Regions from separate parts of the Streptococcus marmotae genome, predicted to be linked through region 2. Evidence: predicted binding sites of a transcription regulator. Region 2 holds the regulator's gene; the other holds the start of a gene.

Region 1 (7,968 bases), 250 kb from region 2:
ATGCCAAGGAGCAGCTACGCTTGGGTTTGATAGAAGCGAAGGCTAAGGCTATTTCCCGTGTACTTCTGACTTGCCATGTGGACAATGAAGCAAGTCGCCGTACCATTCTTTCACAAGGTGGTCAGTTGGAAAATCAGGTTGGTAAAACGGAACAGTACTGGATTGACCTAGAAAGGGAGTAGGCCATGGAGTTAAGACGACCAATTTTACAAGACAAGCAAGATTTTTTAGATATGCAAGCAGAATTTGAGCGATTTGGCTCACGGGCGAGTGGTAATATTTACGCTTGGCAGAAGGCAGATGGTAATTTTGAAAGGTGGCTTGACTTGCTGCACCAACAAGAAACGAGGGATGTATTAGAAAGTGGGCTTGGTCCATTTGTCCTTTATTTATCCTACGAGGGTAATCGTCTGCTTGGCTTGTTAGCTCTTAGGACAACGAATACCCCTGCGGTACTGGGTGAATATGGCCATATTGGCTACTGCATTCGTCCTAGCGAACGCGGAAAAGGCTATGCCAAGGAGCAGCTGTGCTTGGGCTTGATAGAAGCGAAGGCTAAGGCTATTTCCCGTGTACTTCTGACTTGCCATGTGGACAATGAAGCAAGCCGGCGTACCATTCTTTCACAAGGTGGTCAGTTGGAAAATCAAGTAGATGGGACGGAACGGTATTGGATTGAGTTGGAGGAAGCATGAATCATCCAAAACCACAAGAGTGGAAAAGTGAAGAATTGAGTCAAGGACGAATTATCGACTACAAGGCCTTTAATTTTGTGGATGGAGAGGGGGTACGCAATTCCCTCTATGTCGCTGGCTGCATGTTTCATTGCGAGGGTTGCTACAATGTGGCAACCTGGTCTTTTAAGGCAGGAATTCCTTATACACAGGAATTGGAGGAGCAGATTATGCAGGACCTTGCTCAGCCTTACGTACAGGGCTTGACCTTGCTAGGTGGAGAGCCCTTTCTTAATACGGGGATTCTTCTTCCCTTAGTCAAGCGTATTCGCAAAGAATTACCTGAAAAGGATATTTGGTCTTGGACTGGCTATACTTGGGAAGAAATGATGCTAGAAACACCAGATAAGCTAGAATTACTCAGCTATATCGACATTCTAGTCGATGGCCGGTATGATCGGACCAAGCGCAATCTCATGCTGCAATTTCGTGGTTCGTCTAATCAACGGATTATTGATGTCCAAAAATCCCTAAGAGAGCAGCAAGTGGTGATTTGGGAGAAGTTGCAAGACGGTACCAATCACTATGAGCAGGTAGTACGAGAGGAAAAATAGACCAATTTTCTTCATAATTGTGATATAATGGTAGGGTTATTTTAGGGAAGAGAGTCAGGAAATGTACGATTATATTATTGTTGGAGCTGGACTATCAGGTGCTGTATTTGCTTACGAGGCGACCAAGCGTGGTAAAACCGTCAAGGTGATTGACAAACGAAACCATATCGGAGGCAATATCTATTGCGAGTCGATTGAAGGTATCAATGTTCATAAATATGGGGCGCACATTTTCCATACATCTAATAAGCGTATTTGGGATTATGTTAATCAATTTGCAACATTTAACCACTATATCAATTCTCCTGTTGCCAATTATCAAGGGAAATTGTATAATCTGCCTTTTAACATGAATACCTTCTATGCCATGTGGGGGACCAAGACTCCGCAAGAAGTGAGGGAAAAAATTGCTGAGCAGACTCAGCATTTGCAAGGTATAGAGCCAAAAAACTTGGAAGAGCAAGCCTTGAAATTGATTGGAAAAGATGTCTATGAACTATTGATCAAAGGCTATACGGAAAAGCAGTGGGGACGATCTGCGACGGATTTACCACCCTTTATCATCAAGCGTTTGCCAGTTCGTTTTACATTTGATAATAATTACTTTAATGACCGCTACCAAGGAATTCCAGAGGGGGGTACAATGTTATTATTGAAAAAATGTTAGAAGGCATTGAGGTTGAACTTGGTGTAGATTTCTTTGAAAAAAGACCAGAATGGGAGAGCCAGGCTAAAAAAGTAGTCTTTACAGGCATGATTGACCAGTATTTTGATTACAAGCATGGGGAATTGGACTATCGTGGACTACACTTTGAGCATGAAGTGTTGGATATAGATAATTTCCAAGGTAATGCTGTGGTCAATTATACCGAGCGCGAAGTCCCTTATACACGGATTATTGAACATAAGCACTTTGAATTCGGAAGGCAGGAAAAAACCGTTATTACCAGAGAATACCCAGCCGATTGGCAAAAAGGTGAGGAGCCTTACTATCCAATCAATGATGCGGAAAACAATGCTATTTTTGCCAAGTATGCAAAAGAGGCAGAAGCTATTCAAGACAGGGTCATTTTCTGTGGTCGTTTAGCAGATTACAAGTATTATGATATGCACTTGGTCATCGAACGGGCACTTGCAGTAGTTGAAGCAGAGTTTGCAAAATCGTAATAAAATACCAGATTGGAAATGCCCAGTCTGGTGTTTTTGTTATTAAGTAATAAAATGTATCTTCACGCTACGAAACATATCAGAAATAAAGTCATAATACTCTATTTACTACTTAGGGGTTACTTCAAATGTATCGTTTTTGATGGCTTTTGAGATTGGTATTGAATTTTTCTATTTGTAGCTCAGGAAATAGCTAAATAAGATAGCTATAGTATGTCATCAGCGAATAACAAGGTATTTCCCAAAAATACCAATCCCACTCGACCATGTTTTATCGTTGTAGCATATTCGTTTAAAAAATACAGCCAATTCTTCCTACGAACTAACAAGTACATTTCCAGAAAAACTTTTAGAGAAAACAGCAGGAACTTAAAAAGATAGAAAAGCACCTCTACTCCTCTGTACAGATGCTCTTTTTTACTTTAATTGACAAATTCGATGTCTGCTTGCCTCTTTTCGTCGCAAGCCTGTAGGCATGTTTTCTGCCACTTCCAATAATATTAATGAGTGATAATTTTGCAAATATTCATCACACTCATCACACCAATATTGATCTTGCGGATCCCAAAAGGCTGTCATCAAACCATTCTGGCTTTCCTTCATTGGAAAGTATTCAGAAAGACAGACCCACTGCCGTTGATAATCTTGCAAAGCTTCTTCGTAATTACTGTATTTACTAGTACTAATAATATTTTCTTCCCAGCCATCCAAGAACCACCAAGGCTCAAAATCACCATACATCCTAATCACTTGATACATCTCTTCACTCCCTTACGCTGACTATTATAGCGAATTTTCATACAGGAGAAAAAGAATTAGCTTGTGAAATTTATTCTACTTAAAAAACATCTCACTCAACCTCTCTATTTTTTGAGAGAAACTGAAGTGTGCAAGCAATGATATGAAATAATTACCAGCAAAGATTAAAATCTGACGTCGTTAACCCACCTTATCGAACTCTAGTTCTACCTGCATTTTCGTTTCCTAGTCAGATTTTGATCTTTATAGAGTATAAAGCAAGCCCCATCATCTGCTCCATTTTTCTTTCTAGTATGCAAAAACTCTCGCAGAATAGCTTCTACGAGAGTTGATTATTACATCATACCGCCCATCATGCTTGGGTCCATTGCTGGAGCTGGGGCAGCTGGTTCTGGTTTGTTTGCGACAACTGCTTCTGTTGTCAAGATAAGGCTGGCAACGCTGGCTGCATTTTGAAGGGCAGAACGCGTTACTTTAACGGGGTCAATAATCCCTGCTTCAATCATGTTGACCCACTCGCCTGTTGCTGCATTGAAGCCTGTTCCAGCTTCTGAATGCTTCAAGCGGTCAATCACGATAGAGCCTTCAAAACCTGCATTCAAAGCAATTTGACGAACTGGCTCTTCCAAAGCTCGAAGGACAATATTGCGTCCTGTCGCTTCGTCACCTTCCACCTCAAGGCTCGCTACAGCATCAATAACATTGACAAAGGCTGTTCCACCACCGGCTACAATTCCTTCTTCAACAGCTGCACGAGTGGCATTGAGAGCATCTTCGATGCGGAGTTTCATTTCTTTCAACTCAGTCTCTGTCGCTGCACCGACTTTAATGACTGCCACACCACCTGACAATTTCGCCAAGCGTTCTTGTAATTTCTCACGGTCAAAATCAGAGGTTGTTGTTTCGATTTGTGCTTTGATAATGCCGATACGGTTGCGAATCGTTGTCGCATCGCCCGCACCTTCTACAATAACGGTTGTGTCTTTGTCAACTGTTACTTTAGAAGCCTGACCAAGTGCTTCAATGGTTGCGTCTTTCAATTCAAGACCTAAATCATCAGTGATAACTGTACCACCTGTCAAGATTGCAATATCTTCCAGCATAGCCTTGCGACGGTCACCAAATCCTGGTGCTTTTACAGCTACAACATTGAAAGTTCCGCGAATCTTATTCAAGACAAGGGTCGGAAGAGCTTCACCATCTACATCATCTGCGATAATCAAGAGTGGGTGGCTCGTTTGGAGAATGCTTTCCAACAATGGCAAGATTTCTTGAATATTTGAAATCTTCTTATCTGTAATTAAGATATACGGGTTATCAAGGTCTGCCACCATTTTTTCATTATCAGTCACCATGTATTGAGACAAATAACCGCGGTCAAATTGCATACCTTCTACGACATCCAGCTCTGTCTCCATCCCTTTAGACTCTTCAATGGTGATAACGCCGTCTTTGCCAACTTTTTCCATGGCTTCACTGATGTATTCACCCACTTTTTCGCTACGAGAAGATACAGCTGCAACTTGGGCAATGGCTTCTTTATTGGCAACAGGGACTGAATTTGCTTTAAGAGCTTCTACAGCTGCACTGACCGCCACTTCAATTCCACGGCGAATACCGATTGGATTTGCACCTGCGGTTACGTTTTTAATCCCTTCACGGACAATTGCCTGAGTTAAAACTGTTGCAGTTGTTGTTCCGTCACCAGCGATATCATTGGTTTTAGATGCTACTTCGGACACCAATTTAGCACCCATATTTTCAAAATGGTCTTCCAGTTCGATTTCCTTGGCAATAGTCACACCGTCATTGGTGATAAGGGGTGAACCAAATGCTTTTTCAAGCACGACATTACGACCTTTTGGTCCCAAGGTTACTTTGACTGTATCTGCTAAAATATCAACTCCACGCACCATGCTCGTGCGGGCATCTGATGAAAATTTAATCTCTTTTGCCATCTTTTTCCCTTTCTTACTCTACAATTGCTAAAATTTCTGCTTCGCGAACAAGCAAGACCTTCTCTTCGCCGTCTTTGACTTCAATTCCTGCGTGGTCTTCAAGGACAACCTTGTCCCCAGCTTTCACACTTGATGGGACTAATTCGCCCGTTAAGGTGCGGATTCCCTGTCCTACTGCAAGGACTTCAGCAACCTTAGTCGCCTCACGGCTATTTCCTGCAAGGACAAAGCCTCCAACAGTTTGTTCTTCTTTTTCTGCTACTTTTACGACCACATGATCGTTCAATGGTTTTAGCATATCTTACCTCCAAGAATTCGTTTAGCACTCTTTCTAGGTGAGTGCTAATTTCTATGGTTTTATTATATCATTTGGTCAAAAATAGTCAAGAGAATTTCATTTAGTTTTTTGAAAATAGTACTACAGACTGAAAAAGAGAGAGGAATGAACGCGAATGATGAAAGAAGAAGTCTCTCTCTAGTTTCTAAGCCCAGGCCAAAGATGATTTTACTCCCACCCCGCAAGGTTGACGCGATTTGTAGAATGTTGATTTAGCAACGTTTTACAAACCCGACAACTACTGCATCAAAATGTTACAGCTATAAAAGAAACGAAGCTAGACACTTTTTATACGTAATCTTCCAGATTATATTCTTTTGTGGATGAGCGAGGCACGCTCATTATGATTTGTCTCATCCTCCTTTCTCCTATAATAATATTGCAACAAAAGTCTGATTAGAAAAGTAAAAAGCGAACAAAGGAAGAGTTAAAATCTTAAAATTCTCTCTTTGCTCACTTTTTATATATTTTAGTAAAAGAGACTATCTGAAATTATAGCATTTCTACCGTGAAAATCTTTTTGTCCCAAACTCGTTTTACAAACCAGACAACTACTGCGTCAAAATGTTACAGCTATAAAAGAAACGAAGCTGAACACTTTTTATACGTAATCTTCCAGACTACATTCTTTTGTAGGCAAGCGCGACGCGCTCATCCTGATTTGTCTCAGCCTCTTATTCTATCTAAAATGGTAATTCCTCTTCCTCTAATACCAAGTCTGCCAAATCTTCACCTGTATTATTTTCACGCATGGCACGTTGAGCACGACTTTCTAGCAATTGAAATGACTGACCGAGCACTTCTGTTACATATTGGTTTTGCCCATTCTTCTCATATTTACGTGTGCGCAGCTCCCCATCAATAGAAATTAGGCTACCTTTCCCTCCATAAGAAACAAGGGTTTCGGCCAATTTCCCCCAAAAGACAGCTGTAATAAAATCAGCTTCACGCTCACCATTTTCTGTCTTGAATCGACGATTGACAGCGATGGTGATACGGGTCACATTTTTGCCACTGGCTGTCTGGTTCAATTCCGGTTGGGCCGTCAAACGACCAATCATAATCACTTTATTGTACATCTTTTTCCCTCCTACTTATTTATTCGAAAAAGATGTAAAAAAGTCGGCCTGAGCCAACTTTTTTATTATCCTTGCCAATGCTTTGCAGGATCAAAGGGTGTCCCTACTACTTCACTTGAATCTAGCTCAATGATACCACGTTTTTGTGGAGCATTTGGCAGCTGCAATTCACGTGGGCTACACATCATCCCAAAACTTTTTTCACCACGTAATTCTCCCGAGAAAATCAGGCTACCATTTGGCATCATCGCACCAGGCAAAGCAACAATCGTTTTCAAACCAAGGGCAGCATTCGGCGCTCCTGCGACAATTTGAACTGTTTTTTCTTCCCCTATTTTAACTTGACAGATATTCAAGTGGTCACTATCTGGATGAGCAACCAATTTCACAATTTCACCAACGACAAATTTGGGTTCCTTATCATTGACCAACGATTCTGCGAAGCCTTCTTTTTGTAATTCTTGATTGAGAATAGCTACATCTTCATCCGTTAAAAAAACTTGACCACGTCCTGAAATTGTCAACAAGCTAGAGACTTGAAAAATATTCCACGCCACAGTTTCTTGAGTGTCTATCAGAAAGACACGCGCAACATTTCCTTTACGTTCAACAGCCACTTGGTCATTCTTACTATCTGCCACAATAACCATTAAGACATCACCAACATGTTCTTTATTATAGGTAAAAATCATTTCTTATCCTCTCACATTCGCTAAAAAATCATTGATTTCCTGCTTGGTTTTCCGGTCTCGATTGACAAAGCGGGCTATTTCCTTCCCATTTTCCAGAACCACTAAACTGGGAATCCCAAAGACATTCCACTGCTGGGCTACGTCCATATACTCATCTCTGTCCACCAAGACAAATTGAAAGTCTGGATTTTCAGCCTCAATCTCTGGTAAAAACGGCTTAATAAAGCGACAATCACCACACCAATCGGCAGAAAAGAACAAGACTTGTTTTCCTTCTTGCTCGACAAGACCAGCCAATTCCTCAAGACTCGTTGGCACAATCATATCAATTCCTCCTCATACCAAATCACACCTGCTTCATTTTCAAACAGATAGACTGTTTCATCTTCCATGACAACACCACCCACTAAACGGTGCTTATCTGATTCTACCTCGTTGATAAATACAGTTGCAATTTCTCCATATTCAGCAAAAAATGTACGCACTTGCTGGAGAGCTTTCGCTTTTTTTCGTTCTTCATACATGGTCATCGAAAATCGCGCGCTAGCTGCGAGAATACCCGCTCCAACTACACCTGCTAGCAAGGCTGCTTTTTTCTTGTTCATATCCAACATTTTACCACAATTCATGATAAAATAATAGACAGGAGGATCATTATGTCACATTCTATTTTATTTGAAAAAATCAA
Region 2 (7,968 bases):
AATCCTTTTTTCTGTGGATGAACAGAGATATTTCCTGCTACCGCAAATTCTTTCAAAGCTGCTTTTTGCTTTTCATTGAGATTAGTTGGCGTGACGATATTGACAGTCACGTATTGATCACCAACAACACCTCCACGCAGACTCGGTGCCCCTTTTCCTTTTAAGCGGAATTTCTTGCCCGTTTGCGTGCCCTCAGGAATCACCAAATCGACATCTCCATGGACTGTCGGTACATGTACCGTATCCCCCAATGCAGCCTGAACAAAGTTTAGATTTAATTTATAGTGAATGGTCGTACCATCACGCTCAAACTTGTCTGAAGACTGGACTTGAATGACAACAAAGAGATCACCGTAAGGGCCTCCATTAAAGCCTGCTTCTCCTTGACCTGCAAGACGAATTTTCTGTCCTGTTTCCACGCCAGCTGGAACCTTTACAGTAACTGTATGAGCCTGCTTTTCGTGACCTGTACCGTGACACGTATGACAGGGATCTTTGATTTCTTTTCCACGACCATGACAGACATCACAGGTTACCTGGCGGCGCATCATACCAAGCGGCGTTTGGGTATCAACGTTAATAACTCCAGCACCATGACAACGACCACAAGTGACCGGACTGGTGCCTGGCTTTGCACCAGAACCTGTACAAGTTCGGCAGGTCGCCTCACGATTGTAGCTAACTTCTTTTTCTGCCCCAAAAATCGCTTCTTCAAATTTCAAATGGATCCGGTATTGAAGATCGTCTCCTTGACGCGGCGCATTTGGATTACGGCTTGCTCCACCACCTCCAAAGAAGCTAGAGAAAATATCTTCAAATCCTCCAAAACCGGCACCGTCAAAGCCACTAAAGCCTCCGCCTCCGAAACCACCTTGGGCACCAGCAGCCCCAAATTGATCATAGCTAGCACGTTTTTGGGCATCACTAAGCGTTTCATAAGCCTCTTGAATGTCCTTGTATTTTTGCTCCGCACCAGATTCTTTGTTGATATCTGGATGGTACTTCTTGGACATTTTCCGATAAGCCTTTTTGATTTCATCCTGAGACGCATCCTTTGACACCCCCAGACGATCGTAAAATTCTGTATTATTCATTTAAGATACCAAGCCCGTAAACGGCAAAGTCAAAATAGCAAATGTGACGAAGACGCTTGCGTCTAGGAAACATTTGTCTTTTTGACACAGACGTTAGGGCGGGTTCATTTCCTTTCTGTTAAGATACTAAGGGCGTTAAATGGACAAAGTCAAAATAGAAGATTTGACAACGGACCTTTACGTCCTAGGAAAATCTATACCTAAAGGTAGCCATATCTGTAAGCCAGCTATGCTGGAACAGCTATGTCTCTTTTTGGCACCGTCCGTAGCCCGTGTTCAATTCAGAACACTTGTATTCCTTTCTATTAAAAATGTAGATTGAGCAAAATGAAAATAAGAAATCGTCAGAAACTCCTGATTTGCGAGACGATTTATCTTTTTCACTAGCTTTTTAGCCTATATCAAGGCTTTAAACACAAGCACTCTTGCCATTTCCTACTAGAAAAGCAGGAGCCAAGAAATCCTCCCTAGCTCCTTGCTATGTGTATCTCGCGATACTTGTTTTCATTTGTTATACATAGACCTGCTCTTTTCAAATCACATTAGCTGAATTGAGTTCCGATTAGTTGAACTCGGACTAAAAGCTCAGGAAAAAGATAGATACTCTTAGAAGCATCGCTCCTGCGTCATATCTCCTATTTTCCTGTCGCTTTTTACACGTCCTCGTATCCTACTTTTCCGTAAACTCTCCGTCTACTACGTCATCGCCTGCTTGGCCTGGGTTGGTTGCTGCTTCTGCGCCCCCTGCTGCTTGTTGGGCAGCGGCAGCTTGTTCGTACATCTTAACAGCTAGGCCTTGGGCTTTTTCATTCAAGTTTTCCAATTTCGCCTTCATGTCGTCCAAGTTATTCGCTTCTTGAGCGGCTTTCAATTCGTCAAGAGCTGCTTGAGCCGCATCACGTTCTGCGTCAAAACCTTTGCCTTCTGTTTCTTTGATTGTTTTTTCAGTCGCAAAGATTGCCTGGTCAACTTCATTACGAAGGTCAACTTCTTCTTTACGTTTTTTATCTGCTTCTGCGTTTGCTTCTGCATCTTTCATCATGCGGTCAATTTCTTCATCTGTCAAACCTGAATTTGATTGAATAACGATGGTTTGCTCTTTTTGAGTTCCAAGGTCTTTAGCCTTAACAGATACGATACCGTTTTTGTCAATATCAAAGGTTACTTCGATTTGAGGGATACCACGAGGTGCAGCTGGAATATCTGTCAATTGGAAACGACCAAGTGTCTTGTTATCCGCTGCCATTGGACGCTCACCTTGAAGAACGTGAATATCTACCGCTGGTTGATTGTCTGCTGCCGTTGAGAAGACTTGTGATTTAGAAGTTGGAATGGTTGTGTTGCGGTCAATGAGTTTTGTAAAGACACCCCCCATTGTTTCGATACCAAGTGACAATGGTGTTACGTCAAGAAGAACAACGTCTTTGACATCACCAGAGATAACCCCACCTTGAATTGCAGCACCCATAGCGACAACTTCGTCTGGGTTTACAGATTTGTTTGGCTCTTTACCAGTTTCAGCTTTCACCGCTTCAACAACCGCTGGAATACGAGTTGAACCACCGACAAGGATAACCTCGTCAATTTCTGAAATAGAAAGTCCTGCGTCAGACAAAGCACGGCGAACTGGCTCTTTTGTGCGTTCTACAAGGTCACGTGTCAAATCATCGAATTTCGCACGAGTAAGCGTCATTTCCAAGTGTAGAGGTCCTGCTTCTCCTGCGGTGATAAATGGCAAGCTGATTTGAGTTGAAGTGACACCTGAAAGGTCTTTCTTAGCTTTTTCAGCCGCATCTTTCAAACGTTGCACAGCCATTTTATCTGCTGACAAGTCAATGCCGTTTTCTTTCTTGAACTCTGTAACCATGTGGTCGATGATTTTTTGGTCAAAGTCATCTCCACCAAGTTTGTTATCCCCAGCAGTCGCAAGAACATCAAAGACACCGTCACCTAACTCAAGGATTGAAACGTCAAATGTTCCTCCACCAAGGTCAAATACCAAGATTTTTTCTTCTTTGTCTGTCTTGTCAAGACCGTAAGCAAGAGCCGCTGCTGTTGGTTCGTTAACGATACGTTCTACTTCAAGACCTGCAATTTTACCAGCATCTTTTGTTGCTTGACGTTGTGCGTCGTTGAAGTAAGCTGGAACTGTAATAACTGCTTTGGTTACTTTTTCACCAAGGTATTCTTCTGCATAGCCTTTCAAGTATTGAAGAATCATCGCAGAGATTTCTTGTGGTGTGTATTCTTTGCCGTTTGCAGCAACTTTTTCAGTAGTTCCCATTTTTGATTTGATAGAGATAATCGTATCTGGATTTGTTACAGCTTGGCGTTTTGCTGCATCACCAACGATGATTTCACCATTTTTGAATGATACAACAGATGGCGTTGTACGATTTCCTTCTGGGTTTGCAATGATTTTACTTTCTGTTCCTTCAAGAACAGCGACTGCAGAGTTTGTAGTTCCTAAGTCAATACCAATAATTTTAGACATAATATAAGATACCAAGAACGCCGAGAATGCGACAAGAATTTTAGGAAATCAACGATGTGTGCTGGCACACGAGGCGATTTATCTAAATTCCGAGCTTTCCGTTCGGGTTCCATTCCTTTCCTAATGTTTATTTTTTCTAATTTACTTTAGTTATCAATTTACAAATAGTTTACGGACATCTCGGTCCAGAATAACTCTATTTTTTACCCAGCCATAACTAGCCTGTCATTTGTTTTAGACCTAGGCAATGCGGTATACACCAACTAGGCTAGATAGTTTTCTTTTAATCTAGGCAAGGCGCTGACGGCTATACTGAGGTATGCCGATGCGACTTAACGACGAGTAAAAGGAAAATAGCAGACTAGTTGTACACGACCACCATAGCAGGGCGAAGCACCCTTTCATGCAGTTTATAGCCTTTTTGGAAGACTTGTGCAATCGTATCAGCTGGATGTTCGTCATCTGCTGGCATGGTTTGGATAGCCATGTGGAAGTTAGGGTCAAATGCCCCGTCCACTGCTACTTCTTCAATCCCTTCATCCTTTAGCGCTTGAATTAGGCTTTCTTGAACCATTTCAAGACCTTTTTTTACATCATCTGTTAGTCCTTCTACGGCTAACGCACGTTCGAGGTTATCAAGCGACGGCAAAATTGCCTTAGCCAAATCCTGACTGCGATAGCGTTGCAAGGTTTGACGTTCTTCGCTGCTACGGCGTTGAATATTTTTGCATTTCAGCTACGGCACGAGAACTCGGTTCACGAGATTGATAAGGCTCATCATGCGGTTGTAATCCACATTGATTGGACCGATGACGGCTAAGATCCCAAAGCCACGATAAGGGATGAGAAACTTAGTTGTCACTACGGTCAGATGAGCAAGCGATGGTTCTCGACTGTCTGCCACCTTGACACTCTGCATTTCATCTTCAGCTAGATTGCTTCGCATTTCAAGAGCTACTTGTTGCGGAAATTCAAAGAACTGGTAAGCCCCAATATCCGCAAAATCAAGCAAGCGAATCTTTCCAGCCGTCACCACATTCTCGGTAAAAAGATCCGAGAAAATGTGTTCAAATAGATGCAAGACATTATCTGTCGTGACAAAATGCCGTTGGATAATCTGCGGAATTTCGGTCCTGAGTTTGTAATGAATATCTAGTACCGTTTTCCCCAGCAATCGTTCTAAGACCAGATTCCTGACTTCCCTTAAATCTTCACGGAGAAAATTCTTAGGAATGGCAAATTGTCTGGTCAGCGTTTTTGACTCATCTAAGGTCATCACAGCCAAAGCTGCATGCTGACTGAGAATGACGATGTCAAACGCTGTGAGTTTCTGCTGACTAGGCTCAACATCAAGCACCGCCACCGTACAGGACGTTAAATCCGACAAGATGGTCGCTGCTGTCTGCAAAATATCATCCAGTCGGAAAAATTCTTGATCGAAACTCCTGACAACCTGATACATATCTTCTTCAGCTAGACTATCAAACGTTAGGGAATGCTCCACAAAGTATTTGAAACCTTCTACACTAGGCATCCGACCGCTCGAGGTATGAGCTTTTTCAAGCAAGCCTTTTTTCTCCAACGCCGCCATATCATTTCGAATGGTCGCACTACTTGAGGCAATACTGTCTTGGAGAGCTTTCGATCCGACTGGCTCGTGCGTTTTCGTAAAGATTTCAACGATCAAATTTAGAATTTCATGTTGGCGTTCTGTTACCAAAACCTCACCTCCATTCGGAATTCCAGCATTAGCACTCTATCCTTTCGAGTGCTAACTCATGATTCTATTATACACCGATTATTCTTAAAGTCAAGGTAGAAAACCAAAAAATTAGCACTCTTTTTGTAAGAGTGCTAAAAATCAGTCTGAAGACCTAGACGCGCCATAGTTAACCAATTACCTGTCTAGTCCTGTTCTGTGTTCTTCCATTTCCAGAAGCGATACAGGATAATCCCTATCAAAACAGGGTGAATCAGGACAATCGTATCCGTCACGATTTTAGAAACAGTCAACTGCTCAAACTGTAAACGAGGCAGATTGAGGAAAAAATTAATACATAAAATAGGTATGGCTGCAATTGCCACTTTCGGACACTGTTTTTTCATTTTAATCCCCTTTCAGCGTAACGTTTTCTCAATTTGTAAAAACCAATCCCGCAATAGAAAAAGACAAAAAGGTAGGCAAGAGACAAAACTCTCCACATCCACAAGGACCAAGCATCCACATCTCGCGGATAAAATGCCTGCCCAAAGACAGCTAGTCCGATTAGAACGAGAGCCAAAAATCGCCACTTGAAGATTTGTCCAATCATGTCAAGTTTGCTTTGACGGTCGCTATAAATAGTTACTTCTTCACCTACTGTCACAGGTTTGCGAAAATAGACAAAATTATTACAAGTTCCGAGATTCTCCCAGCCATAGTCCTCATACATTTGGTAATAGACTTCCTGATCCTCTCCCAATCTCGGCTTGAAATCAAGACGATAGACCACTTCTTCCGGTTGGCATTTCTCAAAAATGAATAGACAGAAGAAGCGTACTTCTTTTAACTTCCAACCCTTACGGTGCATGTCGGTTAAGTACTCTTCTTCCTTTTCAAAATCTGTAATGAAGAACAACTTCCATTCTTTTTTCATCTTACAGCTCCTTTTTCAAGCGATGCAATGTCCACAGTTGATAGGCTACTAAACTGAGCCAGATAAGCAACATCATGCAATTCCAGGCAAACTGCTGCCATTTCCACTCCGCAATGCGCCAAATCGAGCTATTAGCTAGCGCAATCCAAGGCAAAATTGCAGTGGATAAAATCCGATTCGTCACAATTTTCTTTTGATAAATATATGCTACTACGATCATTGTAGAGGAGCGCTTCATCTGGAGTGCCTACCGCAGCTACAGGCTTGCACCAGATAACATAGGGTGACACACCACAGACCATTTCCCAGCCTGCATCTTGAAAGAAACTCAGATAATGGGTATCGTATTCTGGAAAAAAACCAGTTTCTTTCTTACTAGGCTGATACACATCAATCTGATAGTGCATTTCTTCAGAAGGGCAGGCTACAAATTCCATCTTCCCACTCCAAGACGATACCTGCTGTAAAGCCTGACCTGCTAGGTGCATCTGACCTAAATACTCTTCCATTTGATTCAGCTGAAAAGCCTTAAATCTCTGCTGTTTCATATCTCACACCTCGGCTATTTCGATAAAGGCGCTCAATCCTAGCTAATTCAATGCCCAAAACCTCTCGTCCTAACTTCGTTATCAGATAGATCTTACGCTTTTCTTCCTCGCGGACAAAGGCAATCAGACCGTCTTTTTCCATCTTAGAAAGAGTACCATACATAGTTCCTGGGCTAATCACAACTTGTCCACTCGTTAATTCCTTGGTCTTTTGGGTGATCTCATAACCATGCCGCTCTTCCTGTAAGGCAAATAAAATATAAAATGCTGTTTCCGTCATTGGAAGATAGACCCGTCTGATTTTTTCTTCCATTTTATTACCCCTTGTAGTTCGATATATCGTACTTCGATACACGAAGTATATCGCATCTCGATGTAATTGTCAAGGAAAAATAAAAAAGTGGGACTCAATCGTGATTTCTTAGAAACCGAGCTCCCCACTCTCATATTCTGAACTAACGTGCCAATCTACTCTTTTTCTTTACATATGTCGTTTGAGCAACTCAGCGCCAGTCTGGCGATACGACATATCTCCTACTGCTTCTATGCTAAATTGTCCATTTTCGTATCTCAAAACAGTTATCGAACCATTATCTAGTGCTAGATTGGTTGGACGTTCTGGTTCTAGTAGATTCACCAAGGTTGCAATCGTCATACCGTGACTAACAACCAAGGCATTTCCCCCACCTTGTTTTTCAAGGTCTTTAGCAATACGTTCAAAGCCATTAAAAATGCGCTCTTTTAACACTTCCCAAGGTTCAGACCAATTGGCCGAGTCAGCTTCATGTACCCCATTGGCAATTTCTTCGAAAGTCATCGTATTGGCATCGACAACTCCGCTAATGCGTGGCAATACACCACTAAACAATTCTGCATCATACATCCCTTCAAAGCTCCCAAAACACCATTCACGAATACGTTTATCTTGATAGTAAGGAATCTTACCAAGAATGCCCAATTCTCTTTGAGCAATGGTAATCGTCTGAACTGTCCGACCTAAATCACTGGATACGGCAACCTTAAATTCCAAACCAGCTTCCTTCAAACCAAGACCTAATTCGCGAATACCCGTTTCGCCTATTGTCGTCAAGGGAGTATCACACCAGCCTTGCACCCGACCAATAGTATTAAACATGGTCTTACCATGGCGCGCAATATATAATCTAGTTTCTGCCATTGTTGTTCCTCCTTGTCTT

What was found. The regulator HrcA, encoded in region 2, represses chaperone genes, less so after heat shock. The targets are predictions, from matches to a motif close to TTAGCACTCNNNNNNNNNGAGTGCTAA.
Region 1: groES (co-chaperone GroES) is a predicted target of HrcA. The motif match lies at 5,492-5,518, and genes of this name have one in related genera.

What each region holds. Positions count from the first base shown of each region.
Region 1 covers NZ_CP015196.1:664,412-672,379, forward strand. Annotated here, with positions in the region: gene A4H00_RS03350 (GNAT family N-acetyltransferase) at 1-182, shown strand, start outside; gene A4H00_RS03355 (GNAT family N-acetyltransferase) at 186-695, shown strand; gene nrdG (anaerobic ribonucleoside-triphosphate reductase activating protein) at 692-1,288, shown strand; partial or broken gene glf (UDP-galactopyranose mutase) at 1,350-2,455, shown strand; gene A4H00_RS03375 (DUF1033 family protein) at 2,873-3,214, opposite strand; gene groL (chaperonin GroEL) at 3,550-5,172, opposite strand; gene groES (co-chaperone GroES) at 5,186-5,470, opposite strand; gene A4H00_RS03390 (single-stranded DNA-binding protein) at 6,193-6,588, opposite strand; gene ytpR (YtpR family tRNA-binding protein) at 6,654-7,280, opposite strand; gene A4H00_RS03400 (thioredoxin family protein) at 7,284-7,604, opposite strand; gene A4H00_RS03405 (DUF4651 domain-containing protein) at 7,601-7,885, opposite strand; gene pepA (glutamyl aminopeptidase) at 7,937-7,968, shown strand, end outside.
Region 2 covers NZ_CP015196.1:415,547-423,514, forward strand. Annotated here, with positions in the region: gene dnaJ (molecular chaperone DnaJ) at 1-1,094, opposite strand, end outside; gene dnaK (molecular chaperone DnaK) at 1,765-3,588, opposite strand; partial or broken gene grpE (nucleotide exchange factor GrpE) at 3,950-4,334, opposite strand; gene hrcA (heat-inducible transcriptional repressor HrcA) at 4,325-5,308, opposite strand; gene A4H00_RS02130 (hypothetical protein) at 5,494-5,694, opposite strand; gene A4H00_RS02135 (DUF2812 domain-containing protein) at 5,691-6,224, opposite strand; gene A4H00_RS02140 (DUF2812 domain-containing protein) at 6,356-6,772, opposite strand; gene A4H00_RS02145 (PadR family transcriptional regulator) at 6,753-7,085, opposite strand; gene A4H00_RS02150 (histidine phosphatase family protein) at 7,254-7,949, opposite strand.